4 regions of the Erythrobacter sp. JK5 genome follow, and region 1 is predicted to be linked to each of the others. Evidence: predicted binding sites of a transcription regulator. Region 1 holds the regulator's gene; each other region holds the start of a gene.
The links. The regulator LexA, encoded in region 1, represses DNA repair genes until DNA is damaged. The targets are predictions, from matches to a motif close to GTTCCNCNCTTGTTCT.
Positions count from the first base shown of each region.

Region 1 (5,154 bases):
CGATTGGGACCGGCACAACTCGCGCTGGCGATAGCTGCCGGGCACGATACGGTGCCGATCGTCAAACCCGCGACGGTTCAGGTGCTCGACAGCGGCGACGAGCTGGCTCGACCCGGGTCGCAATGCGGCGCCGACCAGATCCCGGCGAGCAACGGGACGATGATCGCCGCCATGCTGGCCCCGCATGTGGGATCGGTCCAGCTGCTCGGCCCGGTGCCGGACGATCTCCCTGCCCTTGCGGCGGCGCTGGAGAAAGCGGACCACCCCATCCTCGTGACCTCGGGCGGTGCTTCGGTGGGCGATCACGACCTGATCCAGCGGGCGCTGATCGACTGGGGTGCGGAGCTGGCGTTCTGGAAGGTCGCGATCAAGCCGGGCAAGCCCCTGATGGTGGCGACCCGGCGGCGCGAGTCGGGCATCCAGGTGATTGTCGGGCTGCCGGGCAACCCGGTGTCGAGCTTCGTCACCTGCTTCCTGTTCGTGCTTCCCCTGGTCCGCGCGGTCGCGGGCGTTTCCGATCCGTTGCCCAAAGCGGAGACCCGTATCGCATCCGAGGACCTGCCCGCGGTCGGCTCTCGCCGCGAATTCCTGCGCGCGGTGAGCGACGGTGCGAGGGTGCGCCTCGCCGCGTCGCAGGATTCCTCCGCCCTGCTGGCGCTGGCAGCGGCCAATTGCCTGATCGATCGGCCCGCAGGAGCTCCGGCGGTGAGCGCGGGCGAGCCTGTTCCGGTGTACATGCTCCAGAATGGCTGAATTGCGGGGTTCTGGCGGTGCGAGCCGCTTGACTCGGTCCGAACAGTTGCCTAATTGTTCCGCATTCGTTCACCATATCGGCGAGCGGAACAGTGCCGGTAACGCATCGACGCGCTCCCGCGTTCGCTATGCCTCTTGCGGTACGCCTATTTGATCCTGCGCTGCCCGCAGGTCTCGACGCCTCTGGGCGGCGGGTCTTCCGGGCAGGCCATGGGAGGATATCCATGCTGACAGCCAAGCAGCACGAATTGATCCGGTTCATCCAGCAGCGACTGGAGGAGACCGGCATTTCCCCGAGTTTCGAGGAAATGAAGGAAGCGCTCGACCTCAAGAGCAAATCGGGGGTGCATCGCCTGATCTCCGCGCTCGAGGAACGCGGCTTCATCCGCCGCCTGCCCAACCGGGCGCGCGCGCTCGAGGTAATCCGGCAACCCGAAGACGCGACACCAACACCGCGCGCAACGCGGATCGCGAACGATTCGGTCGCGCGAGGGTCGGCGGTGATGAAGTCCGCCCCGGAACCGGCCAACGACGTGATCGAGATTCCGCTCCATGGACGGATCGCAGCCGGCGCGCCGATCGAGGCACTGGAAGGACAGAGTTCGCTGCCGGTCCCGGCGGCGCTGCTCGGCCCGGGAGAGCATTACGCGCTCGAAGTATCCGGCGACTCGATGATCGAGGCGGGTATTTTCGACGGGGATTTTGCGCTGGTGAAGCGCACCGACACCGCGCGCGATGGCGAAATCGTCGTCGCGCTGGTTCGGGGCGAGGAAGCCACGCTCAAGTATCTGCACAAGGATGGCGGAATGGTGCGGCTCGATCCGGCCAACGCCACGCATTCGCCGCAGGTCTACCCGTCCGGCGAAGTCCAGGTCCAGGGCAAGCTGGCCGGGCTGTTGCGGCGTTATCATTGACGCTGGGGGGCGCGGGGCTGGCGATCAGTCGCCGGTTCCGCGCCACCAGCCATGTTCGCCCTGCCCCGCGGCAACGGTCGCAATCCGCTCGTTTTCGAGGTCGATCGCCAGCCCGCCGGTGCGCTGTAGCAACCGCCGGTCGGCTTTGAGCCATAACGGCTTGCATGAGGCCGGAAGAAACCGGTCGGCGACAACGATGTCCGCGCGCTCGCACGCGGCAGCGAGCGCCCGTTCTTCCACGAGATCGCGATTGCGGGCCAGCAGCAGCTGCCAGTCCCGCCCGCCGCGCGCGATCGTAACGAGGCAGAATTCGGGCGAGCACTCCGCACCCTGCCATCCGGCGATCGGAATCGGATCGCTGGTGACGCCAGCCAGTTCGAGCAGGTTGTCGCGCGCATAGTCCGACCTTGTGTCGCGCAGCGAGAGCAGTTCCTTTCCTCCGCCGGGCCGATCGAGGACGATCCCGACGTGGCGTCCCTCCCGCCCGATCAGGACATCGGGGATCGGTGTAGCGATCAGCATCGCGGTTGCAACTGCCGCAGGCACAAACCCGAGCAGCCTCGCCCGCCCGCTCCACAGCGCCAGCCACAGGCCACCCGTCACGAACAGTGCGATCGTGGCTGTGCCCATCTGCGGCATCAGCTTCACCGCCCCCGGCTGCGCAGAAGTCACATGCGCGATGGCAAGCAGCAGCTCGAGCGAGGCTTCCACCAGCCACCAGGCCGGACCGCCCAGCCCGACCAGGTCGAGCAGCAGTGCCACCGCGATCAGCGGCATCGATATGAAAGTGACCAGCGGGATCGCCACGACATTGGCGAAGGCCCCGTAGACCCCGGCCCGGTGGAAATGAAACAGCACGATCGGCATCAGCGCGATCTCGATCACCAGCCCGGTGAGGAACAGCATCGCGACCCGCCGCCCGCCGCGCGCCCGCCAGCTTTCCTCTCGCGCTGCCAGAAACGACTTCACCGGCGCGCTGGTATGCAACGCCACGATCGCGATCACCGCCGAAAAACTCATCTGAAAGCTCGGCCCGACAACGCTTTCGGGCCACAACAGCAGAACGAACATCGCCGCCACCGCCACCATCCGCAGGGACAATGCATCGCGTCCCAGCGCCAGCGCTATCAGCACCAGCATCGCGGCAACGCAGCTGCGCACCGTCGGCACCTCCGCCCCTGTCAGCAGCGTATAGCCGATTCCGGCCACCGCTCCGACCGCCGCAGCGAGGATCGGCAGGCGCACTCGCAGGGCAATCGCCGGGAACAGGGCCAGCAGTTTCAGCGCCACCAGGTACGCCGCTGCTATCACCGCGCTGACATGCAGGCCGCTGATCGAAAGCAGGTGCGTGAGGCCCGCATCGCGCATCGCGTCTTCATCGGCCTCGGTGATCGAGCCGCGATCGCCGCTGGCAAAGGCGGCGGCGATGGTGCCGGCCGAACCCTCGACCCGCTCGCGGACATGTCCCGAAAGCGCGCGCTGGATCGTGGCAAGACCGCTGGCTTCGGGCGCGGGTTCTACCAGTGACACCTCGCCGATCACGCTGCCGGTCGCGGCAAGCCCCATGAACCACGCCGCGCGCGCGAAATCGTACGAACCCGGCAGCATCGGGCTGGCCGGCGGCATCAGCCGCACGCGCGCCCGCACGATCGCCCCTTCGGCGAGCCCTTCGCCCGCCTGTTCGAGCGGCACGTTGATCCTGATCTTGCGGCTCTCGCCGCTTTCCGCATCGCGCACCGCCAGCGTGAGGCGGGTGCGATCCTGCGCTGGTTGATCCTCGCGTTCGAGCAAAAACCCCTGCACCCGCTCGACCACGGGTCGCGCGATCGGATCGGCGCCGACGACTTCGGATCGCAGCCAGATCACGGCGATCCCCCGGCGAAAACCAGAGCGGCGGCGATGATCGCGCGTCGCAGATGCGCCCGTTCATCCACATCGCGCCACAGCGCGAGGGCCGCGAGCGCCAGCAGCACCGCACCGGCGATCGCCGTCACCCATTGCCACGGATTTGCGAGCGCGAACCAGCACAGGATCCCGCCCGCGAATATCGCCGCGAGCCATGGAGCCCGATCGAATCCTGCCATTTGCAGGAAGCTTTCGGCACGTCCCGAGAGGTCTTCGGGACCAGTGTCGAAAACTCTCGACCGGTGAACGCCCCATTGCCAAGCGCGCGCTGCGGATTTACGGGCCGCACCACCGCCGCTGGCGGGTCCAGCTTCGGCCCCCTCCCCCATCGGTATGATCGGCGCGTCGCGCATCGACTCCCCCCGGCCCGTCATTCGGCGAGACGCGAAATGAAAAGGAATTAACGGTTTATGGCAAGCGAAACCGGCCCGAACGGCTCTGAAACTCCCAACCGTGTCGTCACCCGGTTCGCGCCTTCGCCCACGGGTTTCCTGCATATCGGCGGCGCACGCACGGCTTTGTTCAATTGGCTCTATGCCCGCCACCATGGCGGCAAGGCTCTGCTGAGGATCGAAGACACCGATCGCAAGCGCTCCACCCAGGAAGCCATCGACGCCATTCTCGACGGGCTGGCCTGGCTCGGGCTCGATTACGACGAGCAGCCGGTGTTCCAGTCGGAACGCGGATCGCGCCATGTCGAAGTCGCGGAAAAGCTGCTCGAACACGGGCATGCGTACAAGTGCTACGCAACCCAGGAAGAGCTCGAGGAGATGCGCGCTGCCCAGCGGGCCGCGAAGCAGCCGATCCGCTACGACGGGCGGTGGCGCCACCGCGATCCGTCCGAAGCGCCCCCGGGATCACCGTTCGTCGTTCGGCTCAAGACCCCGGAAACGGGGGAGACGACGATCATCGACGAGGTCCAGGGCAAGGTCACCGTGCGCAACGAGGAGCTCGACGATTACGTCATCCTGCGCGCCGATGGGACACCGACCTACATGCTCGCGGTGGTGGTCGACGATCGCGACATGGGCGTCACCCATGTCATCCGCGGCGACGACCATCTCAACAACGCGTTCCGGCAATTGCCGATCTATCGCGCGATGGCCGAAATCGAAGGCGACTGGGCGGGGCCGGTCTATGCCCATATCCCGCTGATCCACGGATCGGACGGGGCCAAGCTTTCCAAGCGGCATGGGGCGTTGGGGGTCGAGGCGTACCGGGACGAGATGGGGATCCTGCCCGATGCCCTGTTCAACTACCTCCTGCGGCTGGGCTGGGCGCACGGCGATCGCGAGGAGATCAGCCGCGCGGAAGCGATCGAACTGTTCGACCTGTCGGGCGTAGGCAAGAGCCCTTCGCGGTTCGACCTGAAGAAGCTGGAGAACCTCAACGGCCACTATATTCGGGCTGCCGACGATCGCACGCTGGTCGATCTGATGCTACCAAGACTCCCTGAGCGAGCCGATCCAGAGCTCCTCGAACGGGCGATCCCCGTGCTCAAGACACGTGCCAAGAACGTCGACGAACTGGTTGAAGGGGGACAATTCCTGTTCGCCAAGCGTCCATTGGAAATGACCGACAA
Region 1 covers NZ_CP073577.1:921,958-927,111, reverse strand. Annotated here, with positions in the region: gene KDC96_RS04490 (molybdopterin molybdotransferase MoeA) at 1-753, shown strand, start outside; gene lexA (transcriptional repressor LexA) at 978-1,667, shown strand; gene KDC96_RS04480 (ComEC/Rec2 family competence protein) at 1,692-3,533, opposite strand; gene KDC96_RS16365 (hypothetical protein) at 3,530-3,751, opposite strand; gene gltX (glutamate--tRNA ligase) at 3,983-5,154, shown strand, end outside.

Region 2 (5,154 bases), 1.5 Mb from region 1:
CGGATCGCGCGTCAGTCGCCGCGCTTTTTCGATCCGAAAAAGCTTCCGCCGCCCAGCACGATGATGCCGAGGAAGAAGCCGAAATCGTACCAGCCGCCGGTGTTGGGCACGGCGTAAACCGCGATGTCCGGATCGAACAGCGAGCCGATCCAGCTCCACGGAAACACGAAGCCGTGCCACAGGCCCCACCAGAAACCGGGCACCTCTTCGCCCTGCGCGATCCCGGCATCGATCTGGCTGGCGCAGGCCGAAAGCAGCAGCGCAAGCGCGGCGGCAGCGGCGATCCGCAGCGCGGCGCGCGGGTGTGCGCTCATCGGGTCATGCCCGCGATCACAAGCCACATCAGCGGCAGGACGATGATCGATACGGCGGCGTGCAGCCGCCCGGCATTGGCCGCATGTCCCGGCTCGCCGCGCGCCAGCCGCATGCCGTTGATCAGGAATGCCAGCACCACGACCGTCCCTGCGATCCCGATCCAGATCGGTGGTTCCATGCCGCTTGTCCCTCCCTTCGAGCTAATACAGGATGCGCGCCCCGATATCGGGCACGGCGACATTCAGTATGACATAGACTATCAGCGGGAGCGAGAGCGCGCACAGCATCAGCAGCGCCGCCGGCCCGGGCGCGATGCGGTTGGTGTTGCGCAGCCACACGATCACCGGAAAATCGGCGAGCGCCATCAGGCCGAACAGCAGCGGGATGAATGTACCGTAAGTCATGGCGTGTGCCCCCGTCGTGTCGGGGAGCGTGGCGCGTCGCGGCGAGCCGCGTCAAGCGCGGATCAGCAGAACCGCTGCGGCAGCCCGGTCGGCATCGGGGCGAGTGCGCGCGGTGCCGGCTGGTCGGGCAGTTCGGGACCGTGCGCCGTCTTCACCGTGTCGAACTGCCCGATCGCGATCGGCGCGGCGAAGGTGACTCCGACCTCCTCGCCCTCGATCCAGCGCACGGCGGCGCGATGCGGACCCGAATCCGCGACGTAGATCTGCAGCGGCGCGCCGACCGTGAGGGTGTGCGCCCCGGCAACGAAGCGGCAACCGCCCTCGGACAGGTCGGACAAGGTGACATCGACCGGCGAGCCGAGTCCGGTGAAATACCGGCCCGGCACGTTGATCGGTTTGCGGGGAGATTTCCGCGTGCGCATGGTCGCGGTTGTATAGGGGCAAACGGTTTAGCGCGGGTAAATATATAAACGGGCAGGAAAAACCCCGCAAGGCCGATGCTTGCGGGGGTATGTTCAGTGCAATTGAATCATCAGCACTGTCAAAAGAGCGACCAGACCGATTGCCTCACTGACAGCTCAGGCATTCCTCGTAATCGGTCTGCTCCCCCGCTCCGGCGGCGAGTTCGAACTTGGCTGCATCCTTGGTGTTGTCGGCCTCGACCCCGCCGGCGAACCCGGCGCGCTGCACCGATTTCGAGCGGAGGTAGTAGAGCGACTTGATGCCCTTCTCCCATGCCTGGAAGTGCAGCATCATCAGGTCCCACTTGTCGACGTCAGCCGGGATGAACAGGTTCAGCGACTGCGCCTGATCAATGTAGGGCGCACGGTCGGCAGCGAATTCGAGCAGCCAGCGCTGGTCGATCTCGAAGCTGGTCTTGAACGCGCCCTTTTCCTCGGGCGAGAGGAAGTCGAGATGCTGGACCGATCCGCCGCGTTCGAGGATCGAATTCCAGACGTTGGTCGAATCCTTCGATTTTTCCTGCAGCAGCTTTTCGAGATACGGGTTCTTGACCACGAAGCTGCCCGACAGCGTCTTGTGGGTGTAGATATTGGCCGGGATCGGCTCGATGCAGGCGCTGGTGCCGCCGCAGATGATGCTGATCGACGCAGTCGGTGCGATTGCCATCTTGCAGCTGAAGCGTTCCATCGCGCCCATTTCGGCCGCGTCGGGGCACGGTCCGCGCTCCTGCGCGAGCAGCATCGAAGCTTCGGATGCCTTGGCCTGGATATGCTTGAACATTTTCAGGTTCAGCGCCTTGGCCATCGCGCTTTCGAAGCCCAGACCCTTCGACTGCAGGAAGGAGTGGAAGCCCATCACGCCTAGGCCGACCGAACGTTCGCGCTCGGCGGAGTATTTCGCGCGGGCCATCTCGTCGGGCGCGCGGTCGATGTAATCCTGCAGCACGTTGTCGAGGAAGCGCATCACGTCCTCGATGAACTGCTTGTCGCCCGACCACTCGTCCCACTTCTCGAGGTTGAGCGAAGACAGGCAACACACCGCGGTGCGATCATTGCCGAGATGGTCGACGCCGGTCGGCAGGGTGATTTCCGAACACAGGTTCGAAGTCGAAACCTTGAGGCCGAGATCACGGTGATGCTTGGGCATCATGCGGTTCACCGTGTCGGCGAAGACGATGTAGGGCTCGCCCGTGGCGAGACGGGTTTCGACCAGCTTCTGGAACAGCGAGCGGGCATCGACACGCCCACGCACTTCGCCGGTCTTGGGCGATTTCAATTCGAACTCGGCCCCGTCGCGCACGGCTTCCATGAATTCGTCGGTCAGCAGCACGCCGTGGTGAAGGTTCAATGCCTTGCGGTTAAAGTCGCCCGAAGGCTTACGGATTTCGAGGAACTCCTCGATCTCGGGGTGCGAGACGTCGAGGTAGCACGCGGCCGAACCGCGGCGGAGCGACCCTTGCGAAATCGCCAGCGTCAGGCTGTCCATCACCCGCACGAACGGAATGATGCCGCTGGTCTTGCCGTTGAGGCCCACTGGCTCGCCGATGCCGCGGACATTGCCCCAATAGGTGCCGATGCCGCCGCCCTTGGAGGCGAGCCAGACGTTTTCGTTCCACGTGCCGACGATCCCGTCGAGGCTGTCGGACACCGAGTTGAGGTAGCAGCTGATCGGCAGGCCGCGACCCGTGCCGCCGTTCGACAGCACCGGGGTCGCCGGCATGAACCACAGCGACGAGATATAGTCGCAGAGCCTCTGCGCGTGCTCCTGATCGTCGGCATAGGCATCGGCCACGCGCGCGAACAGGTCCTGATAACTTTCATTCGGCAACAGGTAACGATCGGTCAGCGTTTCCTTGCCGAATTCGGTGAGATAGGCGTCGCGGCTCTCGTCGGTCTCGATCTCAAACCGGCGCGCATTCACGGTCTTGCTGTCTGGCAGGACCGCAGCCCTGGCAGCTTCGGCCATGGCTCCCGCGAGAGCTTCTCCCGCCTTTGCGGCGATCAGTTCGTCGCTGCCCTTGTCGGCATTGTCCATTGTCACGGCCTTCTTGTTCTTCGGCGTCGGCGTGCCTGTTGGCGCACGACCCAGCGTTTCGCCGGTGTCCGCGTCGGTCAGCACTTCGTTGCCCGTGTTCTCACTGGCCACGTTTTCACTCGCTTTAAATTCCATTCTCGCCCCGTCTAGTCCCCGCGAATCGGACAGGACACAAGTGTCGATGTTCCAATTCTGTTCTATACCGACCTGTCCACAGGATAGCCATGTGATTCCTCACAGCCTGTCCCGCGATCCGTCCACAATCCGGATCGTCCGACCCCTGAATCCGGCGACTCCCCTTCCTGCCGCGCCCTGTCGAGCGTGGGCCGAGTCACCTAGATTTTGGGGTTCATCCGCGAACCGAACCACCAGATAATGAATCAGCGACGAATCCGCGTCAACGGGAGATTAACCACAAAATCGCGGAAACCCGGATCGGAATTCCATGTTGCAGTGCAGCGACGCGTGGACAAAGCTAGAGTCGCGAACCGCGCAAGAGCGAAAATGAATCTGTGAAGAAAAATTTGGTGATTGAATCATGTGAATCAATCGCTGAATCTTTTCGCAAGGCGGCGGCATGATTGTTGCGCCGTCGCGGAACAGGAGGTGGCTGTGACCATTGCAACGCTCGAATCGGTTCCGGTGCCGATCCTCGCCGACCTGCGCCAGCGCCATTCCGAGCCGCAGCGGCACTATCACGACTGGTCGCATATCGAGGCGCTGCTCACTCATATGGCGGATGCCCGGGGCCTGCTGCACGATCCGGACGCGGTGCTCCACGCGATCCTGTTCCACGACGCGATCTACGATCCGCGCGCCAAGGACAATGAACGCCGCAGCGCCGCGCTGCTGGTCGAAACCGCACCGGCCATTCCCGCCGCAAGCCTCTCCGCCGCGCGGCGGATGATCGAGGCGACCGAGGGCCATCACCTGCCCGGCGATCTGTCGGGAGCCGCGCAATCGGACTGCGCGCATTTCCTCGACATGGATCTGGCGATCCTCGGTGCCTCACCGGAGCGATTCGTTATCTACGAAGACCAGATCCGCCGCGAATATGCGCATGTGCCGGATGCCGCGTTTCGCGAGGGGCGCGCGGCGGTGCTGCGCGGTTTCGCCGCGCGCCCGCGCCTCTATTTCAGCGCGTGGGGCCGCGAGCGGTTCGAAGCGCAGGCACGGCGCAATCTCGCCCGCTCGCTCGCGGCTCTGGCGAACTAGGCGGCCACCGATTCCCGCGCCCGCGCGCTGCGGGCATGCTCGGCGATCTCCTGCGCCAGCCGGTCGATCAGCTCAGCCGGAAGATCGTGACCCCAGCCGGGGATCGTCACCAGCCTGGCACCGGGGATGTGCTCGGCGGTGTCCTTGCCACCCTCCAGCTTGACCAGCGGATCGGCCTCGCCGTGGAGCACCAGCGTCGGCACACTCACCGACCGCAGCCGTTCGCGCCGGTCGCCATCGTCGATGATCGCGGCGAGCTGACGCGGCAGACCGGGCGGATAGACGCTGCGCTGCACCAACGCCTGCACCCGCGCGCGGCGCCGTTCGGCATCGGCCGGATAACCGGGGCTGCCGATTTTCTCCTGCACGTTGATGCCGTGCGCAATCAGGTCCTCTTCCTCCATCGAAGGCAAGGGCGCGGTCAGCGCGTCGATCGCGGGCTTGTCCGCCTGCGGCAGCCGGGGATGCCCGGTGGTCGACATGATCGAGGTGAGCGATTGCAGCTGCCCGGGATGGTTCACCGCCATCAGCTGCGCGATCATGCCGCCCATCGAAGCCCCCACGACGTGTGCCCTGGGAATGTCCAGCGCGGTCAGCAGCCCGGCTCCGTCGGCGGCCATGTCGGCGAGCGTATAGGGCACGCGCGCAGGCCAGCCGATCTTCTGGCGGATCACCTGCCAGGCGATCCCCGGCGCCCTGGCACCTTCCATCTTCTGCGACAGGC
Region 2 covers NZ_CP073577.1:2,381,095-2,386,248, forward strand. Annotated here, with positions in the region: gene KDC96_RS11555 (hypothetical protein) at 12-314, opposite strand; gene KDC96_RS11560 (hypothetical protein) at 311-493, opposite strand; gene KDC96_RS11565 (hypothetical protein) at 516-719, opposite strand; gene KDC96_RS11570 (PilZ domain-containing protein) at 782-1,141, opposite strand; gene KDC96_RS11575 (ribonucleoside-diphosphate reductase subunit alpha) at 1,287-3,350, opposite strand; gene KDC96_RS11580 (hypothetical protein) at 3,828-4,430, shown strand; gene KDC96_RS11585 (alpha/beta fold hydrolase) at 4,427-5,154, opposite strand, start outside.
Region 2: KDC96_RS11575 (ribonucleoside-diphosphate reductase subunit alpha) is a predicted target of LexA. The motif match lies at 3,399-3,414, and genes of this name have one in related genera.

Region 3 (5,154 bases), 220 kb from region 1:
GATGGTGAGCTTGTTCCCCTCCTGATCGATCACGCATCCGGTGCCGAACTTGTCGTGGTGCACCATTGCGCCGATGGCGATGTCGCTACGGGGCTGGGCGGCGAAGCTGGCGGCCGAGCGGCCCGGTTCGGCCACGCGCTGCTGGCGCGGTTCGTATCCGGTCGCGATCGCGCGCTGCCAACCGGGGCCGCGCGCCTGCGCACGATCCGGACGGTCGCGGGCGACATGCGCGAACGGGTCCTCGTTCTCGCTCCAGTTGGCGCGCCACAGAGAGGCGCCACCGGTCAGCGTCGTCTCCTGTTCGATATGCTCCTCGGGCAGTTCCTCGATGAAGCGCGAAGGGATCGAGCTGATCCACTGGCCGTAGATGCGCCGGTTGGCGGCGTGCAGGATGATGCAGCGTCGTCGTGCGCGCGTGATCGCGACATAGGCGAGGCGGCGTTCCTCTTCGAGGCTGGCAAGCCCGCCTTCGTCGATCGCGCGCTGGCTGGGGAACACGCCTTCCTCCCATCCGACGCAGAACACGTGGTCGAACTCGAGTCCCTTGGCGGCGTGGATCGTCATGATCGTGACGGTTTCCTCCTCGTCCCCGCGATCGTTGTCCATCACCAGCGCGACATGTTCGAGGAAATCGCCGAGCGTCTCGTATTCCTCCATCGCGCGCGCGAGTTCGGAGAGGTTCTCGGCGCGGCCGGCGCTTTCGGCCGAGCGGTCGTTCGCCAGCATGTCGTTGTAGCCGGTTTCCTCGAGCACCAGCCGAAGCAGGTCCGACGGTGTCATCGCTTCCGCTGCCTCGCGCCAGGCGAGGAACTGCCGCATCAGCCCGCCGATCGTGTTTGCCGCGCGCTTGGGCAATTCGTCGCTGTCGGCCAGTTCGAGTGAGGCAGCAGCCAGTGGCAACCCGGTGCGCCGCGCATGCTGGTGCATCTTCTCGAGCGTTTTCGCACCAAGCCCGCGCTTGGGCTGGTTGTAGATCCGCTCGAACGCGAGATCGTCCTGCGGCTGCGCGATCACCCGCAGATAGGCGAGCGCATCGCGGATCTCGGCGCGTTCGTAGAACCGGAAGCCGCCGATGATCCGGTAGTTGACGCCGATCTGGATGAAACGGTCTTCGAACTCGCGGGTCTGATATTGCGCGCGGACGAGGATCGCGACCTGATCGAGCGGGGCGCCTTCGCCTTCTAGCCGTTCGATCTCTTCACCGACCCGGCGCGCTTCCTCGGGCGCGTCCCAGACACCGATTACGCGGACCTTGTCGCCGCCATTGGCTTCGGTCCACAGTGTCTTTTCGTGGCGTTCGCTGTTCGCCCGGATCAGGCCCGACGCCGCGCCGAGGATATGCGGGGTCGAGCGGTAGTTTTGCTCCAGCTTGACGACATGCGCACCGGGGAAATCCTTCTCGAACCGCAGGATGTTTGCAACTTCGGCACCGCGCCACGAATAGATCGACTGGTCGTCGTCCCCCACGACGCAGATGTTCTTGTGCTCCTGCGCGAGCAGGCGCAGCCACAAATACTGGACTGCGTTGGTATCCTGGTACTCGTCGACGAGGATATACTTGAAGCGCTTCTGATAGTCCGCGAGCACATCGTGATGTTTGCGGAAGATGTTGAGCATATGCAGCATCAGATCGCCGAAATCACAGGCGTTCAGCGCCTTCAAGCGCTCCTGATACAACCGGTACATCGCCTGTCCGCGTCCGTTGGCATAGCTTTCGTTGTCCACCGCATCGAGATCGTCGGGATTGAGCCCGCGATTCTTCCAGCGGTCGATCAGCCCGGCGAGCTGGCGCGCGGGCCAGCGTTTCTCGTCGAGATCGCTGTCCGTAATGAGCTGCTTGAGAAGCCGAAGCTGATCGTCGGTGTCGATGATCGTGTAGTTCGATTCGAGCCCGACCAGCTCGGCGTGGCGGCGCAGCATCTTGGCGCAGATCGAGTGGAACGTGCCGAGCCACGGCATGCCTTCGACCGCCTGCCCCAGATGCTCCGCGACCCGCCCGCGCATTTCGCGTGCGGCCTTGTTGGTGAAGGTGACACACAGGATCTGGCTCGGCCATGCACGGCGGGTCGCGACGAGGTGCGCAAGGCGCGATGTCAGCGCGGCGGTCTTGCCCGTGCCCGCGCCGGCCAGCATCAGCACCGGCCCCTCGGTCGTCAGTACCGCCTCGCGCTGGGGCGGGTTCAGGCGCGCCGCATAGGGCGGGGGGCACCGGGATCGTGCGGGGTGGGCAGCGGGTTACTCATGGCAATCTGGTGAACAAGTAGAGAACGAACCATCGTTCGGCAAGTCGTGTCGGCCGAATTCCAGATGCCCGTTCCCCAGCCCTTTCGGCTCATTTTTTTTCGTGCGAATCCAATCTCGACCGGTAGGCGAAGTCGCCTTGACGCGGTTTCGCCACGCATCTCGCCACGACGTGCATCGCGTGGGGCGCGAGGCCCGCCCAAGGCTGGGCGCGGGCCGGACTCGCAGGCATAAGGGTCGCGTGCGGACGGAGGGGATCCATGCCGCCGGACAGGTCGCGTTCGGCCACGCTTGGGACCATTCATACGGAGAATCCCATGCGTAAGACTACAATGTACCTGATCGGAGCTTCCCTCGCCGCATCCGCGGCGCTGGCCCCGACCACCCTTTCCGCCCAGGACGATTTGCCCGGCGAGGAGGTCTCGCTGACCGCCGAGCAGCAGGCGGAATACGACGGCTGGCCGCCCGACATGCAGTCCGCCTACATGACGTGGCCCAATGAAACCAAAGGCTATTACTGGTCGCTGACCCCCGAACGGCAGGGGCTGTTCTGGCGCCTCAGCGATGACGACAAGCTCGCCCTGACGGCGATGACCGGTCCGGAGCGCGACACCGCCTGGCAGAATATCGAAGCACGAGCGAGCGGTGGAAGTGCCGAACCGCCGACCGAGGAACCTGCTGCGCCCGAAGACCAGTAAGCCCGCGCCCTCCGCGCGTTGGTGGTCGCGCGCGGATCAACCGGGTGGAGTGTCCGGATCGGTACGGTCGGGTTCCAAGCGCAACAGCGTGAGCTTGCCTTTGCCGATCCGGCGCTCAACCTCGGTTTCCAGACCCTGCACCGTGACCGTCTCCGTCGCAGCGGTCTCTACCGCGATCCACGTTGCCGGACCGATCCAGCCCAGCCGTAACAAACGGTCGAGCGCAACGGCGCCCGCGCCGGTGCGATAGGGCGGGTCGATCAACAGCACATCGTATGGTTCGCTCGCAGCGCGCAGGTGAAGGACCGAGCCGGCTTCGATTGTGGTCTTCTCGCGCGCGTCGAACGCGGCGATGTTGCTGCGTATCGCATCGAGCGCCGCGCGATCCTGTTCCACGAACAGGCAATGTGCCGCGCCGCGCGACAGGGCTTCGAGGCCGAGCGCGCCCGAACCGGCAAACAGATCTGCAACCCGCAATCCGTCAAAATCGCCGAGGCGGCTGGTCAGCATCGAAAAAAGCGTCTCGCGCGTCCGGTCCGCTGTGGGCCGCGTCGCGTCGCCCTTGGGCGCAACCAGCTTTCGCCCGCGCCATTCGCCCGCGATGATCCTCATTTCTCTCGCTTCTTGAGCGTGCTCAGGAATCGCCCGAGGTCCTGCTTGCGGATCGCCGCTGCCTGGCCACGCGGCAAATCGCCCAGCTGGAAGGGGCCGTAGGCGGTGCGGATCAGGCGGTTCACCTTCAGTCCCAGATATTCGAGCACGCGGCGCACCTCGCGGTTCTTGCCTTCGGTGATGGTCATCTCGATCCAGTTGTTCTTGCCCGAACTGCCATGTTCGAGATTTGCGTCGATCGAACCGTAGCGAATGCCATCGATCTCGACGCCTTCCGCCAGCGCTTCGAGCTGGGCCTGCGACACGTCGCCGAAGGCGCGCGCGCGATAGGTTCGCGGGATCCCCGTAGCGGGAAGCTCCATCTGGCGCTTGAGCCCGCCATCGTTGGTGAGCAGCAACAATCCTTCGGTGTTGAGATCGAGCCTGCCGATCGGCATCAGGCGCGGCGTCCCCTTCGGCAGGGCATTGACCAGCGCCGAATAGATCGTCGCGCGCCCCGCAGGATCGCGCTCGGCGGTGATGAGGCCAGTTGGCTTGTGAAACGCGAACAACTGCGACGATTCGGGTTCAGCGACCGGTTTGCCATCGACGCTCACGCCCTTGAGGCTGGTGAGGAAGGTCGCGGGCGTGGTCACCGGCTTGCCATCGATCGTGATGCGCCCGGCGTCGATCATCCGTTCGATCTCGCGCCGACTGGCGATGCCCGCGCGGGCGAGCAACTTGGCGATGCGATCGCCTTCGGGGCGATCTTCGGATTGGTTGGGGTTGGTCGGCATGGAGCGCGCCTAGGCGCTCAGTTCACCTCCCGCAAGGCGTCCTGCACGATCGCGTCGAACCGCGCGATCCCGCTTTCGAGCGTGCCGAGCGTCAGTTCGCGGATCACGCCCGATTCGAGGCCCTGCTGGCCGAGTTCGGCGGCGCGGAAATCCTCGCTCGCGAACACCCCGCCATCGAGTAGTTGCCAGCTGCGTTCCCAGTGATCGCGCGCCTTGTCGGAGGTCGGCTCTTCGGGGATCAGCATGAAATCCTCGACCAGCGTCAGGTTGTGAGCCTGCGGCATCAGCACCATGACGTTGACGTAATCGGGGCTGGGCACGATCACCGTGCCCGGCAGCAGCTGGTAGGCGAAGGTCACGACCTTGCGCATCTCGGCCATGTCGGTGAGATCGACGCGTTCCATTTCTTCCAGCCGCCCGACTGCCGAGCGCATGTGTGGCCCGATCTCGTCGCCGGCGGTCACCCCGTCCTTGAAAAACGGCCCGATCGTGTTCGCGTGGAGCCGGGTGACATGATAGCTTTCGAGAAAGGCGTCCATGATCAGCTTCCAGTTGCCCGCGACCGTGTGGGTCTTGCGGCGGAAGAGCCAGGCGCTGTCCATCCCGAAGGCGTGGAAATCCTCGCCGAGCCGCTTGGCATCGGCGAAGTCGGCACCCTCTTGTGGGGCGAACCAGATCAGCCCGCCCGCCTCGCAGCTTGGCAGCTCGACAAGACCGTGTTCCGCCTTGTCCATGCCTGGAAAGGTTTCCGGGCGAGGCAGCGCAAGCAGCTTGCCGTCGAGCTTGTACGTCCAGGCGTGGTAGGGGCACACCAGCCGCTTCGCGCA
Region 3 covers NZ_CP073577.1:701,193-706,346, forward strand. Annotated here, with positions in the region: gene KDC96_RS03395 (UvrD-helicase domain-containing protein) at 1-2,133, opposite strand, end outside; gene KDC96_RS03400 (hypothetical protein) at 2,559-2,939, shown strand; gene rsmD (16S rRNA (guanine(966)-N(2))-methyltransferase RsmD) at 2,976-3,551, opposite strand; gene KDC96_RS03410 (pseudouridine synthase) at 3,548-4,327, opposite strand; gene KDC96_RS03415 (aromatic ring-hydroxylating dioxygenase subunit alpha) at 4,345-5,154, opposite strand, start outside.
Region 3: KDC96_RS03395 (UvrD-helicase domain-containing protein) is a predicted target of LexA. The motif match lies at 2,254-2,269, and genes of this name have one in related genera.

Region 4 (5,154 bases), 240 kb from region 1:
GCTCATGACGAGCGCAGCCGCCTCGCAATCGGTTCCCGGACCGGATGAAACCGCGCAGGGCGACGTTTCGGTCACGATCTACAACAGCAATCTCGCGCTGGTGCAGGACGTGCGCCAGCTTGATATCGCGCGCGGCACCAGCCGGGTCGAGTTTCCCGACGTTTCCGCCGCGATCCAGCCGCAGACGCTGAGCTTTTTCGCGCCCAATACGACGATTATCGAGCAGAATTTCGACTTCGATCTGCTCACCCCGACCAAGATGATGGAAAAGGCGATCGGCCAGACCGTCACCCTGCTGCGTACCAACCCGGCGACCGGTATCGAAACCCGCGAGCGGGCAAGGGTGCTCTCAACCGCCGGAGGCGTGGTGGTCCAGATCGGCGACCGGATCGAGGTGCTGCGCGACGACGGCCTGCCGGTGCGGGTGATCTTCGACCGGGTGCCGCCCAACCTGCGCGCGCGCCCGACGCTCTCGGTCAATCTCGACAGCAGCCGGGCAGGGGTGCGGCCGGTGTCGCTGCGCTATCTTTCGAGCGGGCTCGGCTGGAGCGCGGATTACGTCGCGCTCTACAACGAAGCGGGTGGCACGATCGACATGCAGGGCTGGGTCACGCTTACCAACAACAGCGGCACCACCTTCCATCGCGCCGACACGCTGCTGGTGGCGGGCAATCCCAGCGGATCGCGCGCGCGCGGCTTCGGCAACCGCGGAATGGTGCGGGCCGGCACCGAAAGCGCGGATCGCGAACGGCTGGGCGACTTCTACCTCTATCCGATCAGCGGGCGGACCACGATCGCCAACGCGCAGACCAAGCAGGTGAGCTTCCTCGATGTGCAGGCGGTGCCCGCACGCAAGGTCTATTCGCGCACCGTCGGCTGGCTGCAGAACGATACGCAGCCGGTGAACGTCGCGAGTGCGATCAGCTTTTCCTCCTCGCGCGATCAGGGTCTGGGCGACGCTTTGCCGGCGGGGACTGTGCGCTTCTACCAGCGCGACAGCCAGGGCACACCGCAATTCATCGGTGAGAACGGCATCGGCCACACCCCGATGGGGTCCGAACTCTCGCTGACGACCGGCGATGCGTTCGACATCTTCGTCCAGGCCGAAGTCGAGAAGCGCGAGACCATCACCACCCGCGAATGGGAACAGAGCGCGCGCTACCGCGTGATCGAGGATGGCGTCGAAACTTCACGGATCGAGGCCGAACGCCTCCGCAACAGGACCTTCTACCGCACCACCATGCGCTACAAGATCACCAACGCGAAGGACGAGCCGATCGAGGTCGACCTGACCCAGTCCGGGCTCGGTCGCTATTGGTGGGGCTGGGATTACCGGGTGGTGAGTGAGGATATCGTCGGCGAACAGATCAATTACGATCGCCGCAAATGGGTGGTCCCCGTTCCTGCCGAGGGCGAACGCACGATCCGCGTTACATTCGAGACCCGCTGGTAGGCGGCGGGGCCGGGACGATGCGGGCAACCGCGATACTCTCCCTCCTGCTGGCGCTGGTGTCGGCGCAGCCCGCTGCGGCGCGCACGATCGTGGAGGCGTCGGATCCGACCGATCTTTCGGTCACGATCTATCGCGATCCCGACCGCTCGGTCGGCGAGGAAATGAACCGCGACTGGCCGCAGGGCTTCGCGATGATAAGCGAGGTCCGCACAGTATCCCTTCCTGCGGGCGTATCGACCATCCGCTTCATCGGTGTAGCCGAAGGGATGGTCGGCGTCAGCGCGATCGTCACCGGCCTGCCGGGCGGGACGATCGAGAAGAACCGCAACGCCGAACTACTTTCGCCTGCTGCGCTGGTGAACGGGGCCCTGGGCAACCGCATCACGATCACCCGCACCAATCCCGCCACGGGTGAGGCGCAGTCGGAACAGGCCATCGTCCGCACCCGCGCCGATGGCGGGCTCGTGTTGCAGACATCGCAAGGCTACGAGGCTGTGCGCTGCGCAGGGTTGCCGGAAAAGCTCACTTTCGACCGTATCCCGGACGGCCTCTCTGCCAAGCCGGTCTACACGATCGACACGCAGACACCCGAGGGCGGCACCTACGAGATCACGCTGACCTATCTCGCCTGGGGCTTCGACTGGCAAGCGGACTACGTCGCCACGATCCATCCTGCTCAGGAGCGCAGCAAGGGGCGCGGCGACGAATTCACGCTGCAATTGCTGAGCTGGCTGACGCTGCTCAACGACAACGATCAGAGCTTCGACAACGCCAGGCTCCAGATCATCGCCGGCACGCTCAATATCGAAACCGATTTCGAAGGCCTGTCGGATCCGCCCGTGGCGCGACCTCTGCGGCTGACCTGCTACCCGTTCGGCAGCACCGCAGCCGGGTCGCCGATCGCCTATCCGCCGCCGCCTTCTCCTTCGCCCTCCGCTCCGATGGGAGCAGTGGCCGACGAGATGATCACGGTCACTGGCGCCCGGATGCGAGCCGAACTCATGGAATCTGCAGCGCCCGTCAGCGTGGTGACGGCGGAAGAGGAGAATCTCGGCGATCTCAAGCTGTTCCGCGTGCCGGACCGGGTCGACGTTTCGGCCAAAGGAATGAAGCAGGTTGCCTTCCTCAACCAGGACGAGGTGAAGGCCCGATTCCTCTACACCGCCGAATGCGATCCCTACGGTTGGTTCGGGAGCGGGGTCGATCCCCAGCCGGCCGGACTGTTGCTGGCGACAAGAAACGACGAGGAAAAGGGGCTCGGTCTCGCGTTGCCGCAGGGGGCGATGAAACTCTTCGAGCCCAGCACCTTCGGCCCGCAGCTCGCCGCAACCACCGAACTGCGCGATTATGCGCGCGGCCAGGACGTCGAGCTCGAGATCGGTGAAAGCGCGCAGGTCTTCGCGCGCTGTGCGCGGCTGGTGGAAGCGGAATTCGATCCCGATTCGCGCAAGTGGACCAAGATGCAGGCGACGATCACCAACGCCAATCCTCACCCCGTCACCATGCGGCTCAAGCTGGGATGGGCCGGGGACTGGGACGTTCGCTTCCCGCGCGAGAAGGTGTTCGTGAAGGATGGGTACGACGTGGTCGAGGTGCGGATCGCAGCCAATTCCTCGCGCGAATTCAACTGGCGCCTGCGCAATACCGACGCCGACTGAATCAGAGAGTCGACTCCGATCGCGCCCTGCGAAAAAACTTTCGTTCCCCACTTGTTCCATCAGAACAAATCAGATACATGATCTCCGACACGGGGGCGCGAAGGTCCACCGAACAGGGGCGGTTAAAACTCTCTAACCGGCTCTAGGCAAGCGAAGGAGGTCATGCGATGGCTACTAATCTCAAGCTGGTAGAGAAGGAAAAAGACGTGGACCGTCAAAAGGCGCTCGACGCCGCGCTGGCCCAGATCGATCGGGCGTTCGGCAAGGGTTCGGCGATGAAGCTCGGCTCGAAAGAGGCGATGCAGGTCGAATCGATTTCGTCCGGTTCGCTCGGGCTCGATATCGCGCTCGGGATCGGCGGCCTGCCCAAGGGCCGCGTCATCGAGGTCTACGGGCCTGAAAGCTCGGGCAAGACGACGCTGGCGCTGCATGTCATCGCCGAGGCGCAGAAGGCCGGCGGCACAGCCGCCTTCGTCGACGCCGAGCACGCGCTCGATCCGGTCTATGCCAAGAAGCTCGGCGTGGACATCGACGAACTGATCGTCTCGCAGCCCGATACGGGCGAGCAGGCGCTCGAAATTACCGACACGCTGGTCCGCTCGAATGCGATCGACGTGCTGGTGGTCGACTCGGTCGCGGCGCTTGTCCCCCGCGCCGAAATCGAAGGCGAGATGGGCGATGCCCATGTCGGCCTGCAGGCGCGGCTCATGTCCCAATCGCTGCGCAAGCTGACCGGGTCGATCAACCGTTCCAAGTGCATGGTGATCTTCATCAACCAGCTGCGGATGAAGATCGGCGTCATGTACGGCAATCCGGAAACGACCACCGGAGGCAACGCGCTCAAGTTCTACGCATCGGTACGGCTCGACATCCGCCGCACCGGCCAGATCAAGGACCGCGACGAGGTGATCGGCAACTCGACCCGTGTGAAGGTGGTCAAGAACAAGGTCGCCCCGCCATTCAAGCAGGTCGAATTCGATATCATGTACGGCGAAGGTATCTCGAAGATCGGCGAGATTCTCGATCTCGGGGTCAAGGCCGGCCTGGTGGAGAAATCGGGGAGCTGGTTCTCCTATGACAGCATCCGTATCGGTCAGGGCCGCGAGAACGCCAAGACCTACCTCAAGGAAAATCCCGAAGTTTGCGACCGGTTGGAAGCCGCCATACGCGGCCGGACCGACGAGGTTGCCGAGGAGATGATGACGGGCCCGGACGCGGATTCCGACGACTGATCCTCAAGCGGGCAGAGCGGGCATCGATCCCGCGCCCGAAAGACCGGAAGACCGGCGCATGCGAGCCTCCCCCTGGTTCAAGGCATGCGCCGGTTTTTCTATTGGTCCATCCATGCCGGACGAAGAGGGGATGGCGCAGCTATGCATCGCGCCATGCGCGACGCGCCGCCTGCTGCACGCGGTGGCTTGTCGCTCGCGCTCGCATTGCCTAACTGCGCTGCCATGACTTCTACCAACGAACTCCGCCGGTCTTTCCTCGACTATTTCGGGAAGAACGGACACCAGCAGGTGCCGAGCGCGCCGCTGGTGCCCTACAACGATCCCACCCTGATGTTCGTGAATGCGGGAATGGTGCCGTTCAAGAACGTCTTCACCGGGCTGGAGACTCCGCCCGCACCGCGCGCGACGTCTTCGCAGAAATGCGTGCGCGCCGGGGGCAAGCACAACGATCTCGACAATGTCGGATACACCGCGCGCCACCACACCTTTTTCGAGATGCTCGGCAATTTCTCGTTCGGCGACTATTTCAAGGAACAGGCGATCCACCATGCCTGGACCCTGCTGACCGGGGAATGGGGCATCCCGGCCGAGCGCCTGACCGCAACGGTCTACCACACCGATGACGAGGCGTTCGATCTGTGGCGCAAGATTTCGGGCCTGCCCGAGCAGCGCATCATCCGCATTCCCACCAACGACAATTTCTGGTCGATGGGCGATACCGGACCCTGCGGGCCGTGTTCGGAGATCTTCTACGACCATGGCGAGGATATTCCGGGTGGCCCTCCGGGCAGCCCGGACGAGGATGGCGATC
Region 4 covers NZ_CP073577.1:681,859-687,012, forward strand. Annotated here, with positions in the region: gene KDC96_RS03320 (DUF4139 domain-containing protein) at 1-1,453, shown strand, start outside; gene KDC96_RS03325 (DUF4139 domain-containing protein) at 1,471-3,111, shown strand; gene recA (recombinase RecA) at 3,279-4,343, shown strand; gene alaS (alanine--tRNA ligase) at 4,566-5,154, shown strand, end outside.
Region 4: recA (recombinase RecA) is a predicted target of LexA. The motif match lies at 3,154-3,169, and genes of this name have one in related genera.